2 regions of the Psychrobacillus sp. INOP01 genome follow, and region 2 is predicted to be linked to the other one. Evidence: predicted binding sites of a transcription regulator. Region 2 holds the regulator's gene; the other holds the start of a gene.
The links. Region 2 encodes LexA, which represses DNA repair genes until DNA is damaged. Its sites were predicted from a motif close to CGAACATATGTTCG; they were not measured.
Positions count from the first base shown of each region.

Region 1: the regulator LexA is predicted to act here: its motif matches at 13,648-13,661, upstream of recA (recombinase RecA).

Region 1 is NZ_CP073315.1:3,667,230-3,682,748, forward strand. Features, by position in the region: gene KD050_RS17905 (FtsK/SpoIIIE family DNA translocase) at 1-545, shown strand, start outside; gene KD050_RS17910 (GntR family transcriptional regulator) at 744-1,472, shown strand; gene KD050_RS17915 (BMP family lipoprotein) at 1,519-2,607, shown strand; gene KD050_RS17920 (ABC transporter ATP-binding protein) at 2,749-4,299, shown strand; gene KD050_RS17925 (ABC transporter permease) at 4,289-5,335, shown strand; gene KD050_RS17930 (ABC transporter permease) at 5,337-6,296, shown strand; gene yfmF (EF-P 5-aminopentanol modification-associated protein YfmF) at 6,519-7,796, shown strand; gene yfmH (EF-P 5-aminopentanol modification-associated protein YfmH) at 7,789-9,090, shown strand; gene ymfI (elongation factor P 5-aminopentanone reductase) at 9,083-9,814, shown strand; gene KD050_RS17950 (DUF3388 domain-containing protein) at 9,984-10,790, shown strand; gene KD050_RS17955 (helix-turn-helix domain-containing protein) at 10,807-11,664, shown strand; gene pgsA (CDP-diacylglycerol--glycerol-3-phosphate 3-phosphatidyltransferase) at 11,719-12,297, shown strand; gene KD050_RS17965 (competence/damage-inducible protein A) at 12,312-13,568, shown strand; gene recA (recombinase RecA) at 13,748-14,818, shown strand.
Region 2 is NZ_CP073315.1:3,883,322-3,898,840, reverse strand. Features, by position in the region: gene KD050_RS19130 (acetyl-CoA C-acetyltransferase) at 1-916, opposite strand, end outside; gene KD050_RS19125 (hydroxymethylglutaryl-CoA lyase) at 1,023-1,919, shown strand; gene KD050_RS19120 (alpha/beta hydrolase) at 1,931-2,863, shown strand; gene KD050_RS19115 (YneF family protein) at 2,974-3,192, opposite strand; gene tkt (transketolase) at 3,400-5,400, opposite strand; gene KD050_RS19105 (DUF896 domain-containing protein) at 5,487-5,720, opposite strand; gene KD050_RS19100 (YneB family resolvase-like protein) at 5,783-6,433, opposite strand; gene KD050_RS19095 (cell division suppressor protein YneA) at 6,430-6,747, opposite strand; gene lexA (transcriptional repressor LexA) at 6,922-7,542, shown strand; partial or broken gene KD050_RS19085 (peptidoglycan-binding protein) at 7,709-7,849, opposite strand; gene KD050_RS19080 (hypothetical protein) at 8,466-8,636, shown strand; gene KD050_RS19075 (hypothetical protein) at 8,940-9,110, shown strand; gene KD050_RS19070 (hypothetical protein) at 9,554-9,985, shown strand; gene KD050_RS19065 (cation diffusion facilitator family transporter) at 11,037-11,906, opposite strand; gene KD050_RS19060 (VOC family protein) at 12,149-12,439, opposite strand; gene glnA (type I glutamate--ammonia ligase) at 12,776-14,110, opposite strand; gene KD050_RS19050 (MerR family transcriptional regulator) at 14,151-14,534, opposite strand; gene KD050_RS19045 (methionine gamma-lyase family protein) at 14,671-15,519, opposite strand, start outside.

The DNA.
Region 1 (15,519 bases), 220 kb from region 2:
GTATTCATTTGATTATTGCTACACAAAGACCAAGCGTAGACGTTATAACAGGGATTATTAAAGCTAATATTCCTTCTAGAATTGCATTTGCGGTATCTTCAGCTATTGATTCCAGAACCATTTTAGATATGGGGGGAGCAGAAAAATTACTTGGTAGAGGAGACATGTTATTCCTCCCAGCTGGTAGCTCCAAACCAGTCCGAGTGCAGGGAGCATTTTTATCAGATGCAGAAGTTGAAAGAATTGTAGATTTTGTTATTGAACAACAAAAGGCAAATTATCAGGATGAAATGATTCCTGATGAAGTGGAAGAATCTGCAGAACAGATAGATAGAGATGAATTATATGATGATGTTGTTCAGCTCGTGACAGAAATGCAAACTGCTTCAGTGTCCTTACTTCAAAGAAGATTTAGAATTGGTTATTCTAGAGCAGCTCGAATTATTGATCAGCTAGAACTTAGTGGAGTTGTCGGACCTTATGAAGGAAGTAAGCCAAGACAGGTTTTAGTCTCCAAACATCCTGTAGATGATGATATAATTTAGGCCAAAAGGGTAATTAGTATAACACTTTTCAAAAAAAGTATGACAAAATCATTACAAATGAATAAAGTTTTTGTAACAACTTTTAACCTAATGTGAATAAAAGTATTTATTTCATGTTTTAAAAATGGTATAGTATGACTGATTAGTAGGAAAGTTTTACATCAGAGGTCTGATCTCTTCAAAATGGTGGTGTTTTAGATGACAATAAAAGTAGACCATCGTCATTTATATCTGCAAGTGATTGATCGTCTTAAACAAGACATCGATAAGGGCATATTTAAAGAAAAGGAAAAACTTCCTTCTGAATTTGAATTAGCCAAGTCGCTAGGAGTAAGCCGTGCAACTTTAAGAGAGGCTCTTCGCCTATTGGAAGAAGAAAATGTAATTGTCAGACGACATGGAGTGGGCACCTTTGTAAATTCGAAGCCCATTTTCACATCGGGAATCGAACAGCTTTCTAGCGTTTCTTCTATGATTCGTAAAGCTGGAATGGAGCCGGGTACTATTTACTTGAGTTCTATGCAAGCGATTCCTTCTGAGGATGATATTTTAAGATTTCAATGCGGTGATGAGCAATCGGTTGTTACGATGGAACGTGTCCGTACTGCAAATGGCGAACCAGTTGTGTATTGTGTCGATAAGGTTCCGAAAAATTATTTACCTAATGATTTTCTCATTAGAGAAGAAGGCTCTATTTTTACTGCATTAGAAGAGTCTGGGGAAATACGTATTTCGTACGCGGTGACGTTTATTGATCCTGTGGGTTATCACGAGATCGCATCACCAACTTTGAATTGTGAGCCAGAAACTTCATTGCTTGTTTTAAAACAACTCCATTACGATGAAAACGATCGTGTGGTTTTGTACTCGAAAAATTATTTTCGAGCAGATAAATTTAGCTTTCACGTTGTTCGGAAAAGGGTGTAAAATGTAACAATTCCTGCTAATAAGAAAAAAAATGGGGGTTTTCAAATTGACAAAGCGTAAATTTGGATTAGGTCTATCACTAGTACTAGCTGCTGGAACAATCCTAGGAGCATGTGGTTCTAAAGATGAAGAAACAACTACACCAAAAGATTCAGATGGTAAAGGTTCTGAAGGCACAACTGAAGCAGTAGATTTTTCTCTAGCAATGGTAACTGATGTTGGTGGAGTTGATGACAAATCTTTCAACCAACTAGCTTGGGAAGGTATTGAAGCTTTTGGTCAAGAAAATGGTCTTGAAAAAGGCACTGGTGGATATGACTACCTTCAATCTTCTTCAGATGCCGATTATATTACTAACTTAAATAACTTAGTACGTCGTGACTTTGATGTAGTTTATGGTATTGGTTTCTTAATGGAAGAACCAATTAAAACAATTGCTGAGCAACAACCTGAAGCTCAACTTGCAATCATCGATTCAATCGTTGATGCTCCAAACGTTGCTTCTGTAATGTTCAAAGAGCAAGAGGGATCATTCCTTGCAGGTGTTGCAGCTGCTCTAATGTCTGAATCTAAACAAATCGGTTTCGTTGGTGGAATGGAAATTCCTGTAATTGAACGTTTTGAAGCTGGATTCCTAGAAGGTGTTAAAGCTGTAGATCCATCTATTAAAGTAGATGTACAATACACTGGTAAATTTGATGATGCTGCACTTGGTAAAACAACTGCTAACCGTATGTATTCTTCAGGCGTAGATATTATTTTCCACGCTGCTGGTGGTACTGGTAATGGTGTATTCGCAGAAGCAAAAGAACGTAAAACAAAAGATGCTAATGCAAACGTATGGGTAATCGGAGTTGACTCTGACCAATACGAAGAAGGTGCTGTTGGTAACACGAATGTAACACTTACTTCTATGCAAAAACGTGTAGACATCGCAGTTCAAAATATTGCTAAAGAAGCAATGGCTGGTAAGTTCCCAGGTGGAACAACTGTAACTTACGGTTTAGCAGAAGAAGGAGTACAGCTTGCTGATTCTCGCGGAGCAATTCCACAAGAAATTTTAGACCAAGTTCAAGAGTACTCAGACAAAATTGCTGCTGGGGAAATCGTTGTTCCTGAAACAGTAGAAAAATAGTATTATCCAACATCATAAAGGCCGATTTCTCTCGGTCTTTATGATATTTTAAATTAATAGATGAAAGATTTTAACTATTCAGAAGTATAAAGTCTTTCCTGTATTAATTTAGTACTAGAATTATAGTAGGGAGTGAATTCATTGGATTATGTAATAGAGATGCTTGGCATACGGAAAGAGTTTGGATCGTTTGTTGCAAATGATAACATTACCCTTCAGTTAAAAAAGGGAGAAATTCATGCACTTTTAGGAGAAAATGGTGCTGGTAAATCCACGCTTATGAACGTTTTGTTCGGATTATATCAACCAGAGGCTGGCGAGATAAAAGTAAAAGGGAAAACCGTTAAAGTGACTGACCCGAATGTTGCAAATGATTTAGGCATAGGGATGGTCCATCAGCACTTCATGCTCGTTGAGAATTTTACTGTAACGGAAAATATAATATTAGGTAATGAGTTAACAAAAGCAGGCGTCGTCAATATTAAAGATGCAGCTAAGAAAATACAAAAGCTTTCAGAAATGTACGGACTAGATGTAGATCCTACTGCAAAGATTGAAGATATTTCTGTTGGGATGCAGCAACGAGTGGAAATATTGAAAACGCTTTATCGCGGAGCTGATATATTAATTTTTGATGAACCGACTGCTTCACTGACTCCTCAAGAGATTAATGAATTAATTCAAATTATGAAACGTTTAATTCAAGAGGGTAAATCAATTATTTTGATCACGCATAAGTTAAAAGAAATTATGGATGTTTCTGACCGAGTAACGGTTATTCGTAAAGGTGAAGGAATTGGTACAGTTGTTACTGCAGAAACAAATCCAAATGAATTAGCCTCCTTAATGGTTGGTAGACAAGTAGAATTCAAAACTGTGAAAAGTGAAGCAAATCCTGCTGACGATACACTTGTCATTAAAGATCTAGTTGTAGCAGATTATCGTGGCATTGATAAGGTTAAAGGACTAAACTTAACGGTCCGTAAAGGTGAAATTTTAGGGATTGCTGGAATTGACGGCAATGGTCAAAGCGAGTTAATCGAAGCAATAACAGGTCTGCGAAAATCTAAATCTGGTTCTGTATCGATTAACGGAACGAATGTGACCAATCAAAAACCGCGTAAGATTACAGAGTCTGGTGTAGGGCATATTCCACAGGATCGTCATAAGCATGGATTAGTTCTAGACTTTTCTATCGGTCATAATATTGCATTACAAACTTATTACCAACATCCTATTTCGAAAAATGGAATAATGAATTATTCAAAAGTTTCCGAGCTAGCGCAAAAAATTATTAAAGATTTTGATGTGCGAACACAAGGGGAGCACACACCTGCACGTGCACTTTCTGGAGGAAACCAGCAAAAAGCAATTATTGGACGAGAAGTTATACGAGATCCAGAATTATTGATTGCGGCATTACCAACACGTGGACTTGATGTAGGTGCTATCGAATTTATTCATCAACGTCTTATTGAACAACGGGATAACGGAAAAGCGGTACTTCTGCTTTCATTTGAATTAGATGAAGTTATGAATGTATCTGACCGTATTGCAGTTATTTATGATGGACAAATTGTAGATACATTGTTGCCAAAAGAAACCTCTGAACAAGAGCTTGGGTTATTGATGGCAGGTCAAAAAAAGAATTCAAAGATAGTTAATCAGGGGGAAACAACTCATGTCGAATAGACTAATAAATATACTTGTCCCTGTAATTTCTGTTATTTTAGGGTTGCTTGTAGGAGCAGTTGTTATGCTGGTGAGTGATTATGATCCAATAGCTGGCTATGCTGCACTATGGAATGGTATTTTTGGGGATGCCTATGCAATTGGAGAAACTATTCGTCAAATAACTCCATATCTACTTGCAGGTTTATCCGTAGCATTTGCTTTCCGTACGGGATTATTTAACATCGGGGTTGAAGGACAATTATTAGTAGGCTGGTTTGCAGCAGCTTATGTAGGGATTGCATTTGATTTACCTATGTATATCCATTTACCATTTGCTATTATAGCAGCAGCTTTAGCTGGAGCTTTATGGGCCTTTATCCCGGGTCTTTTAAAGGCCAAATTACAGGTACATGAAGTAATTGTAACAATTATGATGAACTATATTGCTTTACATACAACGAATGCTCTAATTAAAGTAGTGTCGGATGGTGGGGACAATACAGGTACAATTAGCGCAACTGCTTCATTAAAATCAGCATTTTTTGAAAGTATTACAGATTACTCTCGTTTGCATTATGGTATTTTTATAGCACTTGCAATGGTTTTACTGATGTGGTTTATATTAGAAAAAACAACAACTGGCTACGAGTTAAAATCAGTTGGATTTAATAAACATGCATCAGAATATGCAGGTATGAATGTAAATAAAAACATAATTCTTTCTATGGTTATTTCCGGTGCATTTGCGGGACTAGCAGGTGCAATGGAAGCTTTAGGTACTTTCCAATATGCAAATGTTAAAGGTGGATTTACTGGTATTGGTTTTGATGGGATTGCAGTTGCCTTATTAGGTGCCAATACACCACTGGGAGTAATTTTCGGTGCGGTACTGTTTGGATCGTTAAAATATGGAGCTCTCAATATGCCGAACGAAGCTGGTATTCCAGTAGAAATCGTTTCTATTGTAATAGCTATTATCATATTCTTCGTAGCATGTGGTTACGTTATTCGATATTTCCTTGAAAAAGCGAATAAGAAAAAGGAGGCGAAATAATATGAGCTTCTTAGATGTATTATATTTTATTATCCCTTCTGCTATTTTCTATGCAGCTCCTTTAATCTTTACAGCAATCGGTGGAGTTTTCTCCGAACGATCTGGTGTTATTAACATCGGATTAGAAGGTTTAATGGTTATGGGTGCATTTATCGGTATTCTATTTAACTTAATGTTTGTTGATACATTTGGTGCAATGACTCCATGGGTTTCGTTAATCGCAGCAATGATTGTTTCAGGATTATTCTCAGTTATGCATGCTGTAGCATCGATTTCTTTCCGTGCGGATCAAACAATATCTGGGGTTGCGATCAATATGTTAGGGGTTGCAATAGCTCTTTTCTCTGTGAAAATGATCTATGGTAAAGGACAAACAGATTATATTCAAGAACGATTTATCCGTTTTGATATACCATTATTAAGTGATATTCCAGTAATTGGACCAATGTTATTTAAAGATGTATATGGTACTTCTATTTTGGCAATCGGTATCGCTTTGATGGCTTGGTTTGTAATTTATAAAACTCCATTTGGATTGCGCTTACGTGCTGTTGGAGAACATCCGATGGCAGCAGATACAATGGGGGTAAATGTTACTAAAATGCGTTATATTGCCGTTATCTTGTCTGGTGCACTTGCAGGATTAGGTGGAGCAGTATACTCTCAATCGATTTCTGGTGAATTCAGTCACACTACTATAAATGGTCAAGGGTTCATGGCTCTTGCAGCAATGATTTTTGGTAAATGGCATCCGCTTGGTGCACTAGGAGCGGCATTGTTCTTTGGATTTGCTCAAGCATTAAGTATTGTTGGTGGACAGATTCCATATGTGAAAGAAGTTCCAACTTATTTCTTGCACATCTTGCCTTATGCTTTGACTATATTGGCGGTAGCAGGATTTATAGGAAGAGCAAACGCACCAAAAGCAAGTGGAATACCTTATATCAAAGGGAAACGATAATTCAAAGTTTCGTAGTTACAGTCTAAAACTTTCATTTATTAGTGTGGAGCGAGGAAAGCGTCCGCCTTCCTCGCAAACCAACAGTATGTATATTGACGTAAATTAAATAGAAAATGGAAAAGGGACCAATTAATTGGTCCCTTTTTATATGTACTGATATAATTAGTACATGTATAGTGAATCACTATCTGAGATACACTAGAAAGAAAAGGGGGATCACTTATGTTTCAACAATTCGAACTTGCAAGGGGCGTTAAGCTGTTTGTGAGACCTACAGAACAATTCAAAACGATTAATATCTCGTTTAAATGGAAACAGCCTTTAACAGTAGAAAAAGCGTCTATTCGTGCAGTATTAGCGAATATATTACAATTCAGCAATGAGGTATATCCAACAAACGTAGCTTTTAGAAAGCGTTTAGATGATTTGTACGGGGCTGTTCTATACTTTGATACGACGAAAAAAGGTAGTCATCATATTTTTTCATTGAACGCGGAAACCGTAAACGACGCATACTTATCCAATGAAAAAATTGTCGATGAAGTTTTTTCTTTATTACATACCGTTATTATTAAACCAAATTTAGTGAATGGCAAATTTGATGATTCAATCGTAAAGCGAGAAAAAGAACAAGTGATTGAACGTATCCAATCGATGTATGATGATAAAACGAGGTATGCACAGCAACGTTTGTTAGAGAATATTCGCCCTAATAATGCAGCTTCTATTACATCTAATGGTACAGTGGAAGCTATTAAAGCGATTACAAACGATCAACTTGTCAATATGCATCATGATTTACTAACAAAAGATGATTTATCTATCTACGTAGTTGGGGATGTAAACGTGCAGGAAATAAAAGAAAAAATGAAGAGTCATTTTTCCTTTGCTGATCGTACAGAAAAGATAGAAAAAGCAGTAGATGTACCAAACGAAACGAATAACAATAAATTTCTTCACGAAATACAAGATATGAAACAAGGTAAACTCCATATTGCCTATCAAACACCTATCACTTTTTTCTCAGAAGAATTTCCAGTTATGCAGCTGACTAATGGTATTTTAGGTGGATTTTCACATTCTAAGATTTTCATGAACGTACGAGAAAAAGAAAGTATGGCTTATTATGCATCGAGCAGCTACTCTTCACTTTACGGATTAATATTTGTGCTTGCAGGAATAGATTCTAATTTACAGGAAAAAGCAGTTGCATTAATCGATGAACAGCTAAAAGCATTGCAAGCCGGCGATATTTCCGACTTAGAATTAAACCAAACGAAATCCATGCTTACCAACCAACTGAAAGAGGCTTTAGATTCAGCACGTGCTCAAATTGAAATATACGACCAGTATAAAGAATTGAATCCATCCTTTACCGTAGAAGATTGGCTAGAAAAGTGGAAGCATGTAACGAAAGAACAAATACAACAAATGGCATTAACTATTGAAAAGGAATTTGTTTATTTCCTTTCAGGTAAGGAAGGTGCAGCAAATGAATAAAACGTATTTTGAACAATTAGAAGAAACATTATACAATGAAACACTTCCGAATGGTTTAGATGTCTACATCTTGCCCAAAAAAGGGTTTTCAAAGACGTTTGTCACTTTCACTACAAAATATGGTTCGATCGACCGTGAATTTATTCCTTTAGGTAAGGATGAACCTGTCGTTGTTCCTGATGGAATTGCTCATTTCCTAGAACATAAAATGTTTGAAAAGGAAGAAGGGGATGTATTTCAAAAGTTCAGTGAGAAAGGTGCATCTGCAAACGCATTTACTTCTTTTACTAGAACTGCGTACTTATTTTCCTCAACTGACCATGTATTGGATAATACGAAAACGTTATTGGATTTCGTTCAACAACCCTATTTTACGGAACAAACGGTAGAGAAAGAAAAAGGGATAATAGGTCAAGAAATTACGATGTATGATGACCAGCCGGATTGGCGTTTATACTTTGGAACAATCGAAAATATGTATAAAGAACACCCTGTAAAGATTGATATTGCTGGAACGATAGAAACGATTAGCCATATTACAGCTGATCATTTATATGAGTGCTATAACACGTTCTATCATCCGTCAAATATGGTTTTATTCGTTGTAGGAGCAGTTGATCCCAAAGAGATGATGGACTTTATCAAAGCAGATCAAGCAGCGAAGTCATTTGAGGAACCCCAGGCAATTAAACGATTCTACCCTGACGAGCAAAAGGCGGTAGATATAAAAGAACGTACTCTACAGATGGATGTTCAAAAACCTAAAGTATTATTTGGCATTAAAGCAAGTAATACCGATATTTCTGGTGACGAAATGTTAAATTACGAACTAGCGATGCAAGTTGCTATTGAAATGATATTTGGCAGAAGTTCTGCATTTTATCAAGAAATATACGAAAACGGATGGATTGATGAATCTTATTCCGCAGATTTTTCAATGGAGCAGGGATATGGTTTTACAATGATTGGTTCAGATTCTGTCAATCCAACTGAACTGACCGAGAAAATAAAAGAGACTATTAAGAGCTACGCTTCTAATTGGAATGTAGAAGATGAGGATTTACAACGTATTGTCCGTAAAAAAATTGGCTTTTTCTTACGAGCATTAAATTCCATAGAATATATTGCAAATCAATTTACACGTTACTCTTTCAATGACATGAATTTATTTGATGTAGTTCCTGCTTTAGAGAAACTAACAATGGATCAGGTGAGAGCAGCATTCCAATCGTTAACAGATGAAAATGCTCATACAGTATTTACAATCTTACCTTTAGAGAAAAATAATGAGTAAAAAATTTGCATTGGTGCTAGGAGCATCTGGTGAAATTGGTCACGCGATATGTCGTAATCTCGCGGAAGTCGGTTGGTCCATGTACCTGCACTATGCTAATAATAAAGAAAGCTTAGAAAAGTTATTAACAGATTTAAACGAGTCCTATCCTGAGCAAGAGTTTATCGTTGTTCAAGCGGATATGAGTAATCCGAATTGTATAGAAACAATAGTCGATTCAGTCTTTACACTTCAAACGATCGTATTTGCGCAAGGACATAGTCTATACAAAGCTTTAGAGGACACTAGCTTAGATGATATTCGCCTATTGTTTCAAGTGCATGTGGAGCATCCTATGGCTTTATTGGGAAAACTAAATAGCAAGCTTCGGAAACAGGATAGTAGTTCAGTCATATTTGTAGGGAGTATATGGGGAGATACAGGTGCCTCTTATGAAGTTGCCTACTCTGCTGCTAAAGGAGCTCAGCATGCCTTTGTAAAGGCTTATGCGAAAGAGGTTGCTTTACAACGAACAAGAGTAAATGTGGTTGCCCCAGGCTTTATCGATACAAAAATGAACGCTCATATTGAAGAAGAAGCTCGTCAGCTGATTCTTTCAGAAATTCCTGCAGGTTTTTTGGGATCCGCGCAAGATATAGCGAATGCCGTCGAATTTTTAACTAGTGAAAAGGCGAATTATATAACAGGTCAAATTATTCGAGTTAATGGTGGTTGGTATATATAAGTGGAGTGCCCGCCTAAAAAGGATATCAACGGAATAGTTTAACTGAGATAAAAAGAAAAGAGAGAAATACACGCTCTTTTCTTTTTTTCTTTTATTCGACTACAAAATCATATATGATAGAACTAATCATGAAGTGAAACGTCATCTATAGAGAAGGGAAAGATATAACATGGCTAGTGAATGGTTTTTTGAATATGAAATTCAAGTTAATCGTCCAGGACTTTTAGGTGACATTTCTTCTTTACTTGGTATGCTTCGAGTTAATATTGTAACGATCAATGGTGTAGATGAAGGCAGACGGGGTATGCTTATAAAAGCAGAGAAAAAAGAAAACATTGAACGTTTTGAACATATTGCTTCCACTATGGAAACGATTCAATTGACTAAATTTAGGGAACCTAAGCTTAGAGATCGTCTTGCAGTTCGCCATGGTAGATATATTCAACGTGACGCAGACGATAAAAAAACCTTTAGATTTGTTCGGGATGAACTTGGTCTTTTAGTAGATTTTATGGCAGAAATTTTTAAACAAGATGGTCATAAACTTATTGGGATTAGAGGAATGCCCCGAGTAGGCAAAACTGAATCGGTGGTAGCATCAAGCGTTTGTGCAAACAAAAAATGGATATTCCTGTCTTCTACAATGATCAAGCAAACAATTAGAAGTCAATTGGCAGGGGACGAGTTTAGCGATCGTAATATTTTCATATTAGATGGTATTGTAACGAGAAAATCAAATGATGAAAAGCATCTTCAGTTAGTAAGAGAAATGATGCGGATGCCGACTATCAAGGTTGTGGAACATCCTGATATGTTCATCCAACATTCTGAGTATTCTATTGATGATTTTGACTATATTATCGAACTTCGTCACACTCCTGATGAACAAATCACATATGAAATGATGGAAAAAAACCACGGAATGTCTGACAAAGGAATGACAGGCTTTGGCGGATTTGGTGGATTCAATTTTTAACGGGCAGGTGTTTTAGTTGACTGAACTTGGGGCTCGCTTAAAAGAAGCGAGAACAGCAAAGGGTTATAGTATCGATGATTTACAAGAAATAACAAAAATTCAAAAACGGTACTTGGCAAGTATTGAAGAAGGTAATTATGCAACTATGCCAGGTGCATTTTATGTTCGCGCATTTATAAAACAGTATGCAGAGGCAGTTGGATTGAATGGAGACGAATTATTAGAAACATATAAATCAGAGATTCCCTCTCCATCCAACGAGGAAGTAACAAAAAGTATTCCTGCAACTCCGTCTAGAAGAGCTTTGGGAGGACGATCAACTAGTAAGTTGATGGAGATTTTCCCGATGGTTATGGTAGTAGTATTTGTTATTGCAATTATCGTAATGTCTTGGTTTTTATTTCAAAATAGACCGGATGATTCAGAAGAAAGTGTCACAAACGACGAGTTGCTACAAGAGCAAAAACCGACGTTTGAGGACAATGAAAATATACAACCTGATGATGTAGATGAGCCAGAAGAGGAAGAAGTTGTTGAAGAGGAGGTAGAAGAACCAAAACCTACCCAACAGCTAACTTTCGTAGATATGCAAGGTGTAACTTCAACATATAATTTAGATAATGCTGAAAGCTATTTAGTAAAATTGGTTGCAGTAAATACTACATGGTTGAATATTAGGGATGAAAACGACAAAATTCTTGTGGATCAATCTGTAAAGGCCGGAGAAACCTTCGAATTTGATGCAAATGCATTTTCTAAAATCCGTATACGTCTTGGGCATGCTCCTGGGAATACTGTTACAATAAACGATGAAGTAGTAGAGTTTAAAAGTACAGAGATTACTCAAAACGCAGTAATACAGTTCAACAAATAGTCATCTTAATGATGGCTATTTTATTTGATATTGAAAGGAGTTATTTTTATGAAAATGAATATACCAAACCAAATCTCTTTGTTTCGTATATTTTTAATCCCTATTTTTATGTTTTTTATGCTAGTAGATTTTAATTGGGGAGATGTTACACTACTGGGGGCAACAATTCCTGTAGGACATCTAGTTGGAGCAATTATTTTCATAATTGCATCGATTACGGACTTTATCGATGGGTATTACGCAAGAAAATATAACTTGGTTACAAATATGGGGAAATTTCTTGACCCTCTTGCAGACAAATTATTAGTTTCTGCTGCTTTAATCATTTTAGTTCAGTTTGGAATGGCGCCAGCTTGGGTAGTTATATTAATTATTAGCCGTGAGTTTGCTGTAACTGGTCTTCGTTTAATATTAGCGAATGAAGGGGAGGTAGTGGCGGCCAATCAATTAGGGAAAATAAAAATGTGGACACAAATTGTTGCGATTTCTTCACTTTTATTGGGTAATATATTCTTTGAAATGTTCCATATTCCTTTTGATATGATCATGCTATATGTATGTCTATTCTTTACGGTTTGGTCTGGATGGGATTATTTTTATTTGAATCGCAAGGTGTTACTAGATTCTAAGTAGGAAGGAAGTTCTTCATGAAAGCAGAAATTATTGCAGTAGGCTCAGAACTATTACTAGGGCAGATTTCTAATACAAATGCCCGTTTTATATCCACTCAACTTGCAGAAATCGGTCTGGACGTATACTATCATACGGTAGTCGGAGATAATGCGGATAGGCTGTTAGAATCGATTCAAATAGCAGAAAAACGAGCAGACCTTATTATTTTCACGGGCGGATTAGGTCCTACAAAAGATGATTTAACAAAGGAAACTATAGCGAAGCATTTAGGTATGAACTTAGTGCTAGATAATCATGCAATCATGTATATTGAAGATTTCTTTAAGCGCATGGATCGTAAAATGACGGAAAACAACAAAAAACAGGCACTTGTTTTAGAAGGGTGCACTGTACTTGAGAATAAACATGGAATGGCACCGGGAATGTTACTCTCTACGGAAAGTCATTCATATATACTACTTCCCGGACCTCCAAAAGAGATGGAGCCTATGTTCCAATTCGAGGCGAAGCCATTATTACCGAAGCTCCTTTTGGATGAAAGTGTTATTATGTCCCATGTTATTCGCTTCTATGGAATAGGGGAAGCAGAATTGGAAACAGAAGTGCAGGATCTGCTAGACAACCAAACGAATCCAACACTTGCACCACTTGCCTCTGATGGTGAGGTTACACTTCGATTAACGGCAAAAAGTAATTCGGAAGAGGAAGCTTGGAAAAAGATTGAAATATTACAAGCTGAAATCCTCAACCGTGTTGGCAAATTTGTTTATGGCTATAATAATGATTCTTTACCATCGAAGCTGAGGGAAATCCTTATTGAAAATGACCTCACTATCTCAGCGGCTGAGAGTATGACGGCAGGACTATTCCAATCGGAGCTTGCTGCAGTACCGGGAATGGGAGAAGCTTTGGTAGGTGGAATGATAACCTATACAGAAGACGTGAAGATCAAGCAATTAGGTGTCCATGCTGATATTATCGAGAAATATAGCGTAGTTTCTAGTCAATGTGCAGAGCAAATGGCACTTCGAGTAAAAGAAATATTTCAGACTGATATAGGTGTAGGCATTACTGGAGCAGCTGGTCCGGATGGTCATGGTGGTCAACCAGCGGGTACAATTTGGATTGGAATCGCATTAGGTGATATTAAGCCGGTAACGTATAAACTTAATCTATCAGGTTTACGAAACACGAATAGAATTAGGGCAGTGAAATTTACGATCTATTATTTGATACGTTTACTGCGAGAACAAAAATTAGCAGGAATTTAATTTTGATTAACAAAAACGGCCCAAAATTTAATTTTGAGTCGTTTTTCACGCCCAAAATTAAATAGATGCAAAAAATAAACGAATGAACGTTCGCTTTTTTCTTGTAAATTTCTCAAAGACCGAGTATAGTAAGAATAGAAATAAAAAACATCATCATTTCTTTTGAGGAGGAAATATAATTGGCTAATAATGATCGTAAAGCAGCTTTAGATATGGCGTTAAAACAAATAGAGAAACAATTTGGTAAAGGTTCAGTTATGAAACTAGGTGAAAAAACAAATCTTGAAATTTCTACTTCTTCTAGTGGTTCTTTAGCATTGGATGCAGCACTAGGAATAGGCGGATATCCAAGAGGACGTATTATTGAAATATATGGTCCAGAGAGTTCGGGTAAAACAACCGTTGCTCTACATGCCATTGCAGAAATACAAAAAACTGGTGGTCAAGCAGCCTTTATTGATGCTGAGCATGCATTAGATCCAGTCTATGCACAAAAACTTGGTGTAAATATTGATGAATTACTTTTATCTCAACCGGATACAGGGGAGCAAGCACTTGAAATAGCGGAAGCACTTGTACGTAGTGGCGCAATTGAGATTTTAGTAATTGACTCGGTAGCTGCTTTAGTACCAAAAGCTGAAATTGAAGGAGAGATGGGAGATTCTCATATCGGACTTCAAGCACGTTTAATGTCACAAGCATTACGTAAGCTATCGGGTGTTATTAATAAATCGAATACGATTGCAATATTCATTAACCAAATTCGTGAAAAAGTTGGAGTAATGTTCGGAAATCCAGAAGTTACACCAGGTGGTCGTGCACTTAAATTCTATAGTTCTGTCCGTTTAGAAGTAAGACGTGCAGAAGCTATTAAACAAGGTACCGATATTATGGGTAACAAAACGAAAATTAAAGTAGTGAAGAACAAAGTAGCTCCACCATTTAAAACTGCAGAAGTAGATATTATGTATGGTGAAGGTATTTCTCAAGAAGGAGAAGTAGTTGACATAGGATCAGAGTTTGACATAATTCAAAAAAGTGGTTCTTGGTATGCGTACAATGAAGAGCGCATAGGTCAAGGTAGAGAAAATGCTAAACAGTACTTAAAAGAAAATCCTTCTATTAAGGCTGAAATCACTGGTAAAATCCGTGAATCTCTTGGAATGGCAGCAAGTTCCTTAACGATTGGTGGTCATGAGATCGAAGAGGAAGAAGACGAAGAATTTGAATTATTATTAGATGAAAAATAAAATCCTGATAGTCTCTCATTCATTTGAGAGACTATTTTTTGAAAGAATGTATATGAAATATACTATGAACAATTGGGGTTCATAGTACTTTGAAAATTGATAAAGCCTGCTGATTTCCGTTTCAGGTACACGTTCCGTGGAGTGAGCGATGAATCCTCATCGGAGTTGCCACCTTTTACTACAATCAATGAAGTTAGTAGTACCCAATGAGAAGATTTAGCACAGCCCATCGCTAAGACAATAGAATTAGTTTAAATAATTGTAGTGATAATAATATTCTGTAATCGTTGTTTAATGGCGGCCACTACTATTGGTAGTGGACTACGGAGAAATAATAAGCGTTCACGCAATAAAGAAGCGAAATAGCGAACGAAATTGTATCTTCGTGAGCTTACTCTACGGATTAGAAAGTATTTTTTCTTTCATTACACAAGAATGCACTAAAACTGTTCTTAAAGTTTTAGAAGGGCGACGATCAGTCTCTCTAAAAGATCAGACGCTAATAATATAGCGAGATGTCTGTACAAAGCACTTCGATAACAACAGATACAGGTTTTACCTTAAATGCACTTGCACTTCTACATAGTTAAAATTTGAAGGGCTAATTTTAGAATCACTAGTCGAACAGTCTTAATTTTTAAAAATACACAAGTACAGGTGTTTATTTTGTCCTACTTTTCATATATTATACCTCCCTTCCT
Region 2 (15,519 bases):
GAGATTTGTTCAATACTTTTTTCACTGCTTCAACGGGTCCAATGCCCATGATGCTTGGATCCACTCCTGCTGATGCATTTGCAACAACTGTCGCAAGTGGTTTAAGACCAAGTTCATCCGCTTTAGCTTTTGACATTACCACTACAGCTGCTGCTCCATCATTAATACCTGAAGCATTACCTGCAGTTACAGAACCGTCTTTTTTGAATGCCGGACGAAGCCCCGCTAGTTTTTCTTCTGTAGAACCTTTTTTCGGATACTCATCCTGCGAAAAGACAATTGGATCTCCTTTTCTCTGAGGAATTTCTACAGGCACGATCTCGTCTGCAAATTTACCTTCTTCTATCGCCTGTGCAGCTCTGCCCTGGGAACGCGCAGAAAATTCATCTTGCTCTTCTCTTGTAATTTCATATTGATCACATAGATTTTCAGCAGTCACACCCATATGATAATCATTAAATGCACACCAAAGACCATCTGAAATCATACTATCTACTACCTTCTGATCGCCCATACGGAAGCCTTCTCTAGCGTTCTTTAACAGATACGGAGATTGGCTCATGTTTTCCATTCCACCTGCAACAACAATATCTGCATCCCCTGCTATAATAGCTTGCGTAGCAAGATGAATTGCTTTTAAGCCAGACCCACACACTTTATTAATAGTTAGCGCAGAAACTGAATGTGGTAATCCAGCTTGAATTGAAGCCTGTCTTGCCGGATTTTGGCCTAAACCAGCTTGAAGGACATTCCCCATAATTACTTCGTCCACAGCATCTTTAGATACCCCTGCTTTTTCTAACGCCTTTTCAATTACAATAGCACCTAGTTTAGTAGCTGGCACGTCTTTTAAAGCCCCTTGAAACGAACCAATTGCCGTTCTAACTGCACTTACGATCACAACTTCATTTGTCACGTGATTTCCTCCTTGTTTCCCCTGTTTTAAACAAATTTTTACAAAGCTAAATTTAAATTTGCTTGTTTAACCATCCTTTCTTTACAATAAAGAGGGAGGGATGATTATGTTTAGTTTACCAAATAAAGTGACAATTATCGAGGTAGGTCCAAGAGACGGATTGCAAAACGAAAAAAACGAAGTACCAACCGAGGTAAAATTATCTTTTATCGCAAAACTTCAGCTTGCAGGGATAGAAGAAATGGAAATAACTTCTTTCGTATCGCCAAAATGGGTTCCACAAATGAAAGATGCAAATGAAATAGTAACCCAAGTGAATAAAATGGGTCGACAACTCGTACTAACACCTAATAATAAAGGCGTAGAATTAGCCAAACAATCCGGGGCACAGAGTTTCGCTGTATTTGTAGGTGTCTCAAACAGTTTTAATAAAAAAAATATTAATAAAACGACGAAAGAAAGTATGGATGAACTTAAGCCTATTGTGGGAAAACTATTACAAGAAGGTCATTTTGTCCGCGCATGTATTTCCACTGCTTTTTATTGTCCATATGAGGGTAAAATAGATTCATCAGATACGGTTGCATTGTGCAAGGAGTTCGTTTCATGGGGTGTAAACGAACTTAGCGTAGCTGACACAATTGGCATGGCTAATCCACTGGAAAGCTATGAATTATTCGACTCGCTAAAGAAAGAATTCCCTGCTACATTAATAACTGCACATTTTCACGATACTAGAAAAATGGGAATAGCCAATATTCTCGCTAGCTTACAAGCCGGGATTGATCGATTTGATACCTCCGCTGGCGGCCTAGGTGGATGCCCTTTTGCACCAGGTGCTACAGGGAATGTAGCAACCGAGGATGTTGTGAATATGCTACATCAAATGGGTATTGGGACGAATATAAATCTTGACTCATTGCTTAAAGCTGTAGAAGTAGTTGAACCTTATGTGTCCAGACCGATAGACACGGGAATGTATAAACTATTTAAAAGTAAGTAGGGGTTGATACGATGAAGAAACGTGTAATTATTTGGACGAGTATTTTTACTAGTGTATTAACAGCTATGGCTACGTTCTTTGGTTTCTTTGTAACTAATAGGCTTATGTATATGAAGAAAAAAGAAAATGATTTTATCTTAAATCGTGAAATTACTTCTAAACGATTAGATGAAGCCTGGTTTAACGCTGTAAATAAAACTGAACAATGGATTGAATCTAAAAATGGATATTCCTTAAAGGCTATTTTTGTCGAACCATTAGTAACAAATAATTATGTCGTCATTTGCCATGGTGTTACAGAAAACAAGATTAACTCTCTACGTTTTGTTCGTATGTTCGAACGACTAGGCTTTAATAGTGTCGTCTATGATCACCGCAGACATGGTGATTCTGGCGGAAAGACAACTAGTTTTGGATTTTATGAAAAAATAGATTTACAATCAGTTGTTGAAGCAGTCAGAGATAGAGCTGGGAAAGATGCAGTTTTAGGTATCCACGGAGAATCTATGGGAGCAGCCACAACACTATTATATGGTGGATCTATAATAGATGATGCTGACTTTTATATTTCGGACTGTGCATTTTCAGATTTTGAACAGCAAGTTTATCATATAATGACACAAACTACTCCTCTTCGCACTAGTCTTGCCATTCGATTTGCAAATTTGTTTTTGAAGCTTCGTGATGGATATACACTAAATCTTGTCTCACCAATCGATGTTATAGACAAAATTGAAAAACCTGTTTTGTTTATCCACAGTTTGCAGGATGATTTTATCTTACCTAAAATGACGGAAGATTTATACGAAAAAAAACTAGGTCCAAAAACATTAAAATTGTTTGATATAGGTGAACATGCGAAATCCTTCAATGAAAACAGCAAGGAATATGAGCAGGTTGTGGCAGATTTCCTACAAGAAAATAGCTTGCTAAACAAAAAGTAATTGAAATCTGATTTGACATGAAAGATCCTCATTTGCATCTTGCGCTTATCATTTCATAAAGTAATATTATTTTCTATTCAAAAAAAGCACTCAGCTGAGTGCTTTTTTATTTATTTTTGCATTTTATTCATTTGATTCATCATTTGTTTAACTTGTTTTTCTGAAGGCTTGCGACCCATTTGCGCCATCATCATACGAAGCATTTGTTCATTAATAGGTGGGTTTTCTTTTAAGTATTTCATCATATATTGACGTGCCGCAAAGAAACCGATTGCCGCACCAGCGATTAACGCAACGATTATAATAACAATCCAAATCCATGTTTGCATATTTTCTCCTCCTTTGTGTTCTTATCTACGTGTACAAGACACCACTGAAAATTATACTATAGATTCTTTTTGCATTCTATTATAATTTCAAATAAAGTGAAACTTCAAATAGTCGGGGTATATTTCTCCCCAATTTCTTCCTAATACGTTATAAAAAGCAATTCGAATACTTTATATCCAAAGCATTCGAATTGCTCGTAGAACATTTTACTTTTGAAGTAGTGCTTTCATTTTCGCAACTACGTTTTCTACAGAGAAACCGTATTCTTTCATAATGATTTCGCCAGGAGCACTTGCACCAAATTTATCTATGGCAATGACGTCCCCTTCAAATCCAACATAACGGTGCCAACCTAATGAGGCCCCCATTTCTATTGCAAGGCGTTTCGTTAAATGAGATGGTAATACAGCATTTTTATAAGCCGAATCTTGTTTCTCAAACAGATCCCATGATGGCATTGAAACGACAGAAACTTCAATTCCTTCTTTAGAAAGTGCTGCTTGCGCTTCAACAGCAAGACTTACTTCTGAACCAGTTGCAAGTAAGATTGCTTCCGCTTTTTCGTTAGGGGCTACAACATAAGCTCCTTTTGAAACTCCTTCTTTAGCCAGTTCAACTGAATTTTCAAGAGTCGGCAAGTTTTGTCTAGAAAGAACTAAAACTGTAGGATTATGTTTAGATGATACAGCTAGTTTCCATGCCTCCGCAGTTTCATTTGCATCCGCTGGACGGATTACAGATAAACCAGGCATTGCTCGTAAAGAAGCTAAATGTTCAACCGGCTCATGAGTTGGACCATCTTCTCCAACAGCGATACTATCATGCGTGAATACATACGTTACAGGAAGTCCCATTAATGCAGATAAACGAATTGCTGGTCTAACATAGTCACTAAATACGAAGAATGTACCACCAAATACATTTAGTCCACCGTGTAAAGCCATTCCGTTTAAAGCAGTTCCCATTGCAAATTCACGTACACCGAACCAAATGTTTTTCCCAGCATAATCATCAGCTGAGAAATCTCCAACATTCTTCATAGTAGTTTTATTGGAACCCGCTAAATCTGCACTACCACCAAAGAACGAAGGTAGGTTTTGAGCAATTGCATTAATTGCTTCTCCAGAAGCAGAACGTGTAGCATGTGAAGTACCAGTTTCGTATGATTTAAGGGCATCTGCAAAGTTTTCAGGTAATTCACCAGAAATTGCTTGTTTCAGAGTAGAAGCTAACTCTGGAAATTCTGACTCATACGCATTAAATTTCTCATTCCAAGAATTCTCTTCTTGAACACCTAAATGTTCTGATGCTTGTTTGAACGTATCATATACTTCTTCTGGCACATGGAAATCCTCTTCAAATAACCATTTATATTCAGCTTTAGCTAATAGAGTTTCATCTTTTCCTAATGGCATACCGTGAGCATCTGACTTACCAGAACGGTTAGGAGAGCCAAATCCAATTACAGTTTTCACTTCAATAATAGTTGGTTTGTCATTTTGAGACTTCGCTTTTTCAATAGCATTTGAAATTTCTTCAATATCATTTCCGTCTTTTACATGAATATAGTTCCAACCATATGAATCAAAACGTTTTGCTACATTTTCTGAGAATGATTTATGTAAATCACCATCTAAAGAAATATCATTACTATCATATAATACAATTAATTTATCCAATTGAAGATGTCCAGCAAGTGAAATTGCTTCTGCTGCTACACCTTCCATTAAATCACCATCACCACATAACGCATATGTGTAATGATCGATTATCGAGTGGTCTTCTTTATTGTAGGTAGCAGCTAAATGTGCTTCAGCCATAGCCATTCCTACTGCCATTCCAATTCCTTGACCAAGCGGTCCTGTTGTTGCCTCTACTCCAGCTGTGTGACCGAACTCTGGATGTCCAGGAGTTTTAGAATCCCATTGTCTAAAGTTCTTAATCTCCTCCATTGGTAAATCATAACCACCAAGATGAAGTAAGCTATACAGTAGCATAGAACCATGACCGGCCGATAACACAAAGCGATCACGGTTGAACCATGTTGGGTTACTTGGATTATGTCGTAAATGTTTTGTCCATAATGTGTAAGCCATTGGCGCTGCCCCCATTGGTAAACCAGGGTGACCAGAATTTGCTTTATCGATTGCATCAATAGATAAAGTTCGAATCGTATTAATTGCTAATAAATCGGATTGTAATGACATGAATGACATCCTCTCAAACAAATTTTTATTATATTTCTAGTTTAGACAAGAATGTCTGTATTATCAATGGTTTCTGAAATGATTAATTAATTCAGAAACTTCCCTTTCTTTGCTTCTTGAACTTTTACAGGTGTTACATCGTTTCCTTCAGGGTCGATTATTTTTACACTTTCAATTGTATCTCTCATAGTAGAGCGGAAAGTTTCTAAATATTCTTTACGTAAAGAGCTTTGTTCTTTTGCCTCTTCGATAGAAAGTCCTGATATTTTAGATTTTCTAGATAACTCACTAATTCTTGCTAATTTTTCTTTACTTAACAATTCATTTCATCCTTTCACTATATCTTTATATAAAGGTAAGGAAAAAACACACAGAGTGCAAGTCATTTCACTCCGTGTGCTTCTATATACTCAATATATCGTCGATGTACGGTTGCTTTACTAATATTAAATCCTAAACCTTTTAGAGTCATTGAAATCTCTTCATAAGTGAGACCTGCATTTCGAAGTCTAACTACTTCTTCTAATGGCACATCTATTCGTTCTCTTCCTTCGGGGTTACCTTTTGTCTTTAAGTTTTTCTCTGGCCGATATCCTTGTGATACTGCTTTCTTCATACCTCTTCTGATTTTAGCGTTGTGTAATTTCCGTTGATATTCCTCTACAAGCGCTAATATCTCCAGTAACATAGAGTCCATTTCATTTAAATTGATGACGCCTTTATCTTGTAAAGTATATATAGAAGTGTTTGTTTTTTGAAGGAGATGTAGAACTGCCATTCTACCATTCCCTCTCCCAATTCTAGTTTCATCTTGAACAAAAACCGCTTTAATTTCGTTTTCTTTTATGTAGTCAAGTAAATCTAATAAGCCTTCACGTTCTATATCGTAACCACTATGTTGATCTATAAATACTTTCTCTACTTCATAATTATGTAATGCTGCAAATTCTAACAACTCTTCTTCCTGTCTTTGCAAAGATGTCTCTTGGGACTCTTTTTCTGTACTCACACGACAATATATAACTGATTTCATTTTGTATCGCCCGCTATCTCCGTTTCATGATCGAAATGGTAACTTTTTTCTGCAGCTGGAATTTTAAGTATTTCCCCTGCTTTAATATGTCCGTCTTGCAAATTATTCATAGTCATCACTTTATTGATCCATACTTTTTTATCTTCGTTTACACTATACTCATGTGCTAACTCCCATAAAGAATCGCCTTGTTCTATATTAATATGAAGACTCTCTTCTGTCGAAAAAGAATTCGAGATTATTATAAACATTGTAAATGCAATACTGCACGCTACAAATATTGTTAAAAAGTAGTTTTCTTTTATCCAGGTCATTAAAAATACCCCCTAATAGAATGTGTGTTCGTAATGTATGATTTAATAATAATGCGAACGTTTGTTTTTGTCAACAACAATTAGAACCTATGTTTGCATTAACGTTCGTCCCCTGTTATACTATTAATAAGATAGAAAAGGTTAGAGATTAATTACTCTAAAAGAGGTGAGCATATGAAAAAAGCATCTAAAAGACAGGAAGACATCCTAGCTTTTATAAAAGAAGAAGTTCGAAAAAAAGGATATCCGCCATCTGTTCGAGAAATAGGCGAAGCTGTGGGCTTAGCATCTAGTTCTACTGTTCATGGACATTTAGCTCGACTGGAAAGTAAAGGATTGATAAGAAGAGACCCAACCAAACCACGTGCCATTGAGATTCTTGATGGATTAGGAAGTATTGCAGAAAAACAAAATGTTGTACATGTACCACTTGTAGGTAAAGTTACTGCAGGTATGCCAATTACAGCAATTGAAAATATTGAAGAGTTTTTCCCACTTCCTGAAACATTCGGAACTGCTGATGATAATTTATTTATGTTGGAGATTATGGGTAATAGTATGATTGAGGCAGGTATATTGAATGGTGACTATGTCGTTGTAAAACAACAGCAATCGGCAAATAATGGCGATATTGTCGTAGCTATGACAGAAGAGGATGAAGCAACTGTTAAACGATTCTTTAAGGAAAAGTCTTACTTCCGTTTGCAACCGGAAAATTCTTCCATGGAACCTATCATTGTTAATTCTGTTAGCATTCTTGGAAAAGTCGTTGGCGTTTATCGTAATATTCAATAGACATACAGACTTGACAATACAACTAAATATAAGTAAGATAACGTAGAGCCGATATCATATTTCAACGAAAAGTGGACATTTTTGTTGAAATCATCGAAAAACCCCTTTACCTTTATGGTTGAGGGGTTTTATTTTGTTCATATTTCTTTTTATCTCTCCGAAGGTTTTATTTCTTCTTTAAAGCAACTAAAGTTTTTGGTCCTACTACTCCATCAACGGTTATACCATTGTTTTTTTGAAAATGTTCTATTGCGGCAATAGTTAATGGCCCATCTATCCCTTCAGCCACCAGTTCATAACCTACTGTATTTAAAGCTTCTGTACTTCGGTTATACTTGTTTCACTTATATAATATTAAGAATTCACTGCATTAGGCTGTTCCACAACATCTTATGATGGTATGTGAATTTCAAAATGCACGTGTATTACTGTTAACACTTTGTCCAACTTTACGGAAAAAGATTTTAAATGTGCATATAAGGCTTCATACTTTTTATCTTTCAAAGTATGTGAAATCTTTATAGTATTTCTGTATCCACCTATAACTTTTGTTCTCGTCACGACACCACTTGCAGCTACTTTATAACCGGACTACCCCCACTCCCAAAATTTACTCCCTTTTGCACTTTAACCTCACTATTCTTTCGAATTTCTCCTAAAACGAGATGTAATTCTCACTTTGCATGGCCTAATAAACAAAGTTTAACCTCCCTTCTATTAATTTGTAGAGATTTATCCCTCACACTAGTTGATGCTGGAATGAATATAGAAAATAGTCAATTGACATTATATTTATCAAATAAAATAATAAAAGTGATTAAAAATGCCGAATTTTGGGTATTACTATTTATAATTAGACATAGGTTAAATTAAGTATATCGTTTTTTATATCAGCCTATATAACTATAAAGGGGCAAAAACTTATGAAATTAATTATAGCGGAACTTAAAAAACTCATTAATGATTACTATAGATGCAATAACTACCAGCTGAAGGAACAGATTTTAATAGATATCAACCTGCTAAAAGAAGCACTAAGAATTTTAGAAAAAAATAACATAGAAATAAATACAAAAAGATCACTTGGTTTTTAACCGAGTGATCTTTTCTAATTGACACCACTTCTAGTTACTTCAAAAATTACAAATCACTCTAATTTGTATTTTTTTATACACCTATTTCTATAGAGAAAATCGCGCATTTATAAGGACAACCACCATTCGTTTGAGGAAAATGCCAATTTCAGGAGAACCGATCGTGAATAACGTCACAACTCTCCAAGCTTTTTCGTTGTAATGATGCTTATTATTCAAAAATAATTAGGTAAATCTCTTCCAATTAAACTTGTTTTGTTAGATAATAAGTAACAGGAAATATCGATTACTGGGGGAGTATTATTGCCTACTAACTTGATTTATAAAGAACTAAATAACCTAATAGATGATTATTACAAATGTCCCTTCATACATATAAAGGAACAAATTCTATTAGATATTAATCTTTTAACAGACGCATTAGTACTTGATGATATCGATTATTTATCGGAAATTCCACTTGAATCAAGTTAAATACAATTAATCTTATTCCTGTGAAAAGTTTCAGTTTTTATGAAATAAGATATAACTTATTTAATCAACTTTTATCAATATTTATCATCATAGAATGTCACTAAAACACATTTATATCAGGGTGATAATGGGATGTGAAAATAAGTCCTTCCAAATTAGTGGTTGGGCTTTTTTATCATCAACACTGTCTCTGCGACAAAAGAGAAAAGTATATGAATGGTGTAATTAATGATAGTAAGGTTTGTATTGGCGCAAGCGGGAACAATGAGGATCGTGTATAAAAAAAGAAGAATAGAAGGAATATTATCAAGAGGTAAACATATTAAAAAGGCAGTAGATTTAAAGTTTTAAAAACATTTAGGGAAATAAGTGAAATAATAAACTACCCTCTCTATTTAAACTTACGATATAATTAAACCAAAAATGGAGTTGAGTGGGAATATATGAATAAATTGTTAGTTTTATTAGCAACGGTATTTTTATTGTCTGCATGTGGAGACGAAAGCGTTGAACCTATCACTATTAAATCTATTATTGGATCAATTACCAAAGAAGAATTTAATGTCTATGAAGATAAAGGCATCTTCTTAATTAAAATTGACTACAAAGATGCTCATGAAGCTTCGAAAAGCGCTATGTTAAAGGACACTATGGAAATATTAGCAGACTTATCGAAATTAGATGAAGTGAAATCTGTGTTAATCAAATGGAATGCAAACTTAACTGACGACTACGGTAATAAATCATTTGACGAACTCTTAGCAGTAGTGTTTGATGCTGATACGTTCGCAAAGGTGAATTGGGAAAATTATAAAACATTGGATTTAGAATCAATTGCGTCTGAATATACCCAGCATAGTACTTTGAAGGATTAAGTCACTTATTGAGTGAACTATAAGATAAATAATTAGATGCGAGATTTATAGAATTATTATCTAACCAGCCGATTCCGTGCCATACATTTTATTAAATTTATACGCATACTTGTTCCCTCCTTTTTTCTATTATCACGCGAACATTCGTTTTGTTTTATAACAAGTAAATATTGGAGAAATAAAAAAGCGACATACCCCTTTTAGAATATATAGCTAAATTTACTATTGTGCTTTACTACCATATCTCTGACTTAATGTATAGACAGTATCACCAGAAACTACGTAATGGTATATAGCCTTGCTTGTCTTCGGAACTACTAACATCAACATTTTTATAGCTTATGCAAACAAGCACTTTCGACTTCAGAGATTATGGTTTTTTATCGCTTTGAATACCCCGGTCACAATATCTAATACCATTTACACCAATAATAAATATAAAATTTTTCGTCCACAATTAAACAAAATCGAACTACGCCGAAATTTTCCAAATAAATCCTCCTATGTTTTCACTCCTTAGTATTTATTGTGTATAAAAAAGAACGCTCCGAATGGAACGTTCTCTCCTTTCAATCTATTCCGGAAAATAACACACCTCTAAATTATTTCCTTTTATATCTTGAAACTTAAACCATTTAACATCGCCATCGTCATTTATAGGTTCAACGGTTACATTATACTGCATCAAATGATTACGTGCGGTATCTATGTTCGAAGTATAAAAATTAAAGGAAATATGACTACTTTTTACTTGCTCATCATTTTTTCTTTTACGAACCAATGTTAATGGGGTTTCACCTATGTTTAGCATTTGATTGCTTGTTCTAAATCACTTACATGTAAAAATACAGTATCAATTCTCTTAAATATTGAAGACATCTCCTATACACCCCTTTTTAAGTCTGGTATTCGGCAAAAAAGAAGGAAATCCTTCTGAGGTATAAAAAATAACGCTAACTTATGCTGCGTACTATATTCCAGATGTGCATCAAAAAAGCCAACTAAATGTTGGCTTAACTTATTATACTTCAGTCGATCATTCAAGTTCTATTTAGTTTGGCTCTACATGCACATGCACTTCAAATACATCATATTCCTTTATTAATACGTCTTCTACTACCATTGAGATATCGTGGGCAGCACCAATATCTAAAGTGGAATTAACAAGAATAACCACATCTACAACAGGATTATTTCCATATTTTCTTGCTCTTATCTCCTTTACTCCCTTTACACCGGAAATATCAATAATTGAATTTTTATAATCCTTTAACTGCTCTTCATCAAAACCATCTGTCAAATCATGGGACGCCTCTCTAAAAATATCCCAACCTGTCTTGACTATTAATAATCCTACGACAACAGCAGTAACAGGATCGAGCCATGGCAGACCAAATTGAGAGCTGGTAATCCCAATAACTGTTCCAATACTTACCCAAGCGTCGGATAAATTATCTTTTGCAGCAGCCATAACAGATTGACTATTTATTTTTCTCGCTAAATTTCGGTTATAAAGGTACACTCCATACATAATCACAGCACAAAAAAGGCCAGTCAATGCGGATATCCAGTCAGGTTCTGAAATTGTTTTATCAAATACCGATAAAGCGGCATTATACAGGACATAAAGACCAACACCCACCATTATAAAGGCAGCTACCATAGAAGCTACCGTTTCTGCTTTCCAATGACCATAAGGATGATCTTTATCTGGAGGTCTCTGTGAAATTTTCAATCCAATCAAAACTGCAATGGAAGCAATTATGTCGGTTGTATTATTTAATCCATCCGCTTTTAAGGCTTCAGAATTTGCAGTATAACCAATAACTAACTTCAAGGTCGACAAACATAAGTAAGCGAAGATACTCAAAATTACCCCTCGTTCACCTAGTTTCAAATCCATATATTTTTGTTCCATTATTTCACCTCTGCTATATGCTCCTAAAACATAGTAACAGAGGCAATTCGTGTGTGTCTATGGCAATCTTTTTGCACGTTTCGAACAAATTTATCGAGTACCAATTCTGTTTCACAAAGGAAACAATAAGAAAATTAAGCATGATTTTTGTCTGAGCTTTTCTGCCTCTCGTTAGATTCCGTTTTCATTTACAGGTGATCAGTATGTTCCGACTACGAAAATAAGCCAACAGATCACTATTGACTTTAATTATATACGGGATAAAACTTAAGATTATTTTCAAATAAAGATTTGTAAGTTTCTTCTCTATTCTGAGGAATAAAATTATTATACTTTCCCACACCAAAATTATTACTTGGGAATCTCATCGGTTGATGTTTTAAGTTTTTTACAAGACATACTATTGTTTGATACTGTTCTGTAATCTTCATTACAGCAGCTTCTTCTTCAATATAAAATAGTTTAAATCCAAATATATCTTCGTACCAATTTGCTGTCAATTCAGGGTCTTTTACTGAAATAATAATTTCTTCCATCCCCTTTAACGCCTTCTATAAAATATATATGCATATTTAATTTGATATAATCATGTGAAATTTTTTAATGAATATCATATTGAACTAACCTCCTGCGTTAGTTCAATAAGAAATTAATAAGCATTATATACCAAAAGTTTATCTTTTAATCAGAGCAAATCCTAGACCAACACGGTTTATCAAGTAGGCAAGGTAAAAATTATCAAATTCCATTTTATCTCTCACTATTACTGCACCTTTGTTTTTAAAAGTGGTAGATTTATGAACCCTCACCACGAACCTCATTCTATAATAAAAGAAAAAGCGTTGGAAGCTTAGAGCCCCAACGCTTTACTATTAATACATTTTTAGGTATTGCTCACGTTCCCACGGATGTACAGTCGTACGGAACATATCCCATTCAATTTCTTTCGCTTCTACGAAGTTTGCGTAGATATGCTCACCAAGTGCCCCACGAATAATTTCACTCTTACCTAATTCTTGTACGGCAGCATGTAAAGTTGGTGGTAGGTTATGAATGCCGTTTTCGATGCGCTCTTCCTCTGTCATTACGTAAATATTGCGGTCCACTGCTGGTGGTGGTGTTAAGTTATTTTTAATACCATCTAAACCAGCTTGTAGAATTACTGCCATCGCAAGGTATGGATTAGCCGCTGGGTCTACTGAGCGGACTTCAATACGTGTACTTACACCTCTTGAAGAAGGGATACGGATTAACGGACTTCTATTTTGTCCAGACCATGCCACATAACAAGGCGCTTCGTAACCAGGTACTAGGCGTTTATATGAGTTAACTAATGGATTTGTAATTGCTGTAAAGCTTTGTACATGCTTCAACACGCCGGCCATAAATTGCATAGCTGTTTCACTTAATCCAATCTCTGCTGATTCATCATAAAATGCATTGTCTTTCCCTTTAAATAATGAAACATTAAAGTGCATTCCTGAACCATTTACGCCAAATAGTGGTTTCGGCATGAATGTTGCATGTAAGCCGTGCTTACGTGCAATTGTTTTAACAACAAGTTTGAACGTTTGAATATTATCACACGCCGTTACTGCATCAGCATATTTAAAGTCAATTTCATGTTGACCTGGAGCAACCTCATGATGAGATGCTTCAATTTCAAAGCCCATCTCCTCTAGCTCTAGAACGATATCACGACGGCAGTTTTCACCTAAGTCCATTGGCGCTAAGTCAAAGTAACCACCATGGTCGTTCAGTTCAAGTGTTGGCTCTCCTTGTGCATCTAATTTGAATAAGAAAAATTCAGGTTCTGGCCCTAAGTTAAAGCTTGTAAATCCTAATTCTTCCATTTCCTTCAAGATACGTTTTAAGTTATTACGAGGATCTCCTGCAAATGGAGTTCCGTCCGCTTTATTTACATCACAGATTAGACGGGCCACTTTCCCTTTACCCGTAATCCAAGGGAATACTACCCATGTATTTAAATCTGGAACTAAGTACATATCTGATTCTTCAATTCGTACAAATCCTTCGATAGAAGATCCATCGAACATCATTTTGTTTTCGAGAGCTTTATCGAGCTGACTCACTGGAATTTCTACGTTTTTAATCGTACCTAGTATGTCTGTAAACTGAAGACGAATAAAATTCACCTCATGTTCTTGAACGAACTTTTTGATATCCTCTTTTGTATACTTGCTCATTATTTCACTCTCCTAGTTGATTAATGTATATGAACCTCGATTACCTAAAAAATCGAGATAGGTCCCCTTGTCGCAAAGAAGCTCGTTGTTGTCTTTGAGCTAAATGCATTTCTTCTTTTACTATCGCACGTAGTTCTCTGTCCGAAATTACTTGTCGAACCTCTTTCGAAGTTATTGGACTGTTTTTCATTTCAAAGATTTGTTTGATTCCGGCAATATTAACACCTGTTTTCAATAAATCCTTAATCTCCAACAATATATCAATATCATCTAAAGAAAACATGCGCTGTTTACCTTCAGTACGTGCAGGGTGAACCAGTTCTTGCTCTTCATAGTAACGAATTTGCCTTGCAGTCAAACCAGTCAGCTGCATGACAATATTCATCGAAAGTAATGGCATTGAACGTCTCCATTCCTTTTCCATCACTGCACCTCCTAGTAGGTTATATAAACAGTATATGTCATGTTAGTTAACATGTCAACACCATGTAAGGAAAACTGACAATCTTTTTTCAGAAAACTAAAACCATTCCCTATAATTCAGAAATGGCTTCTCTTCACTACTTGTTTAACGTTTGAACTGCTCCTAAAATAGCATATTTTACATGCTCGTATGTTAATCCACCTTGGATAAATGCTGTGTAAGGAGGACGGATTGGTCCATCAGCCGTTAACTCCATACTAGAACCTTGCACAAAAGTACCTGCAGCCATTATGACATCGTCGGCATAACCGGGCATATATGCTGGCTCAGGCATAAATTGTGCATTTACTGGGGAATGCATTTGTATCGCCTTGCAAAACTGAATCATCTGATCCGCTGTTTGGAAAGATACTGATTGTATTAAATCTGTACGCTGCTCCGCATAATGTGGTTCAGTAATCATACCAACTTCCTCCAAAAGTGCAGAAGTGAAGATGGCACCCTTAACTGCCTGAGATACAACATGCGGTGCAAGGAAGAATCCCTGATACATATCCATCAATGCATGTAAAGAAGCACCCGCCTCTGCTCCTATACCCGGAGAAGTCATACGGTAAGCACATTTAGTAACAAATTCTTCTTTGCCAGCAATATAGCCACCAATTTTAGCAAGTCCACCACCAGGGTTTTTGATCAGAGAACCCGCCATTAGATCTACCCCAACATCTGTTGGCTCCAATTCTTCCACAAATTCCCCATAACAATTGTCTACAAAAATAATAGCATCCTCTTTAATGCTTCTAATTTCGATAACCATTTGCTTTATTTGTTCGATTGTAAAGGAAGGACGTACTGCATAACCCTTCGAACGTTGAATAGCAATTACCTTCGTATTGCTTTTCACAGCCCTTTTTACAGAATCCCAGTTTATATCTCCATTTTCCATTAAATCTACATGATTATACGTAATACCGAAGTCAGCAAG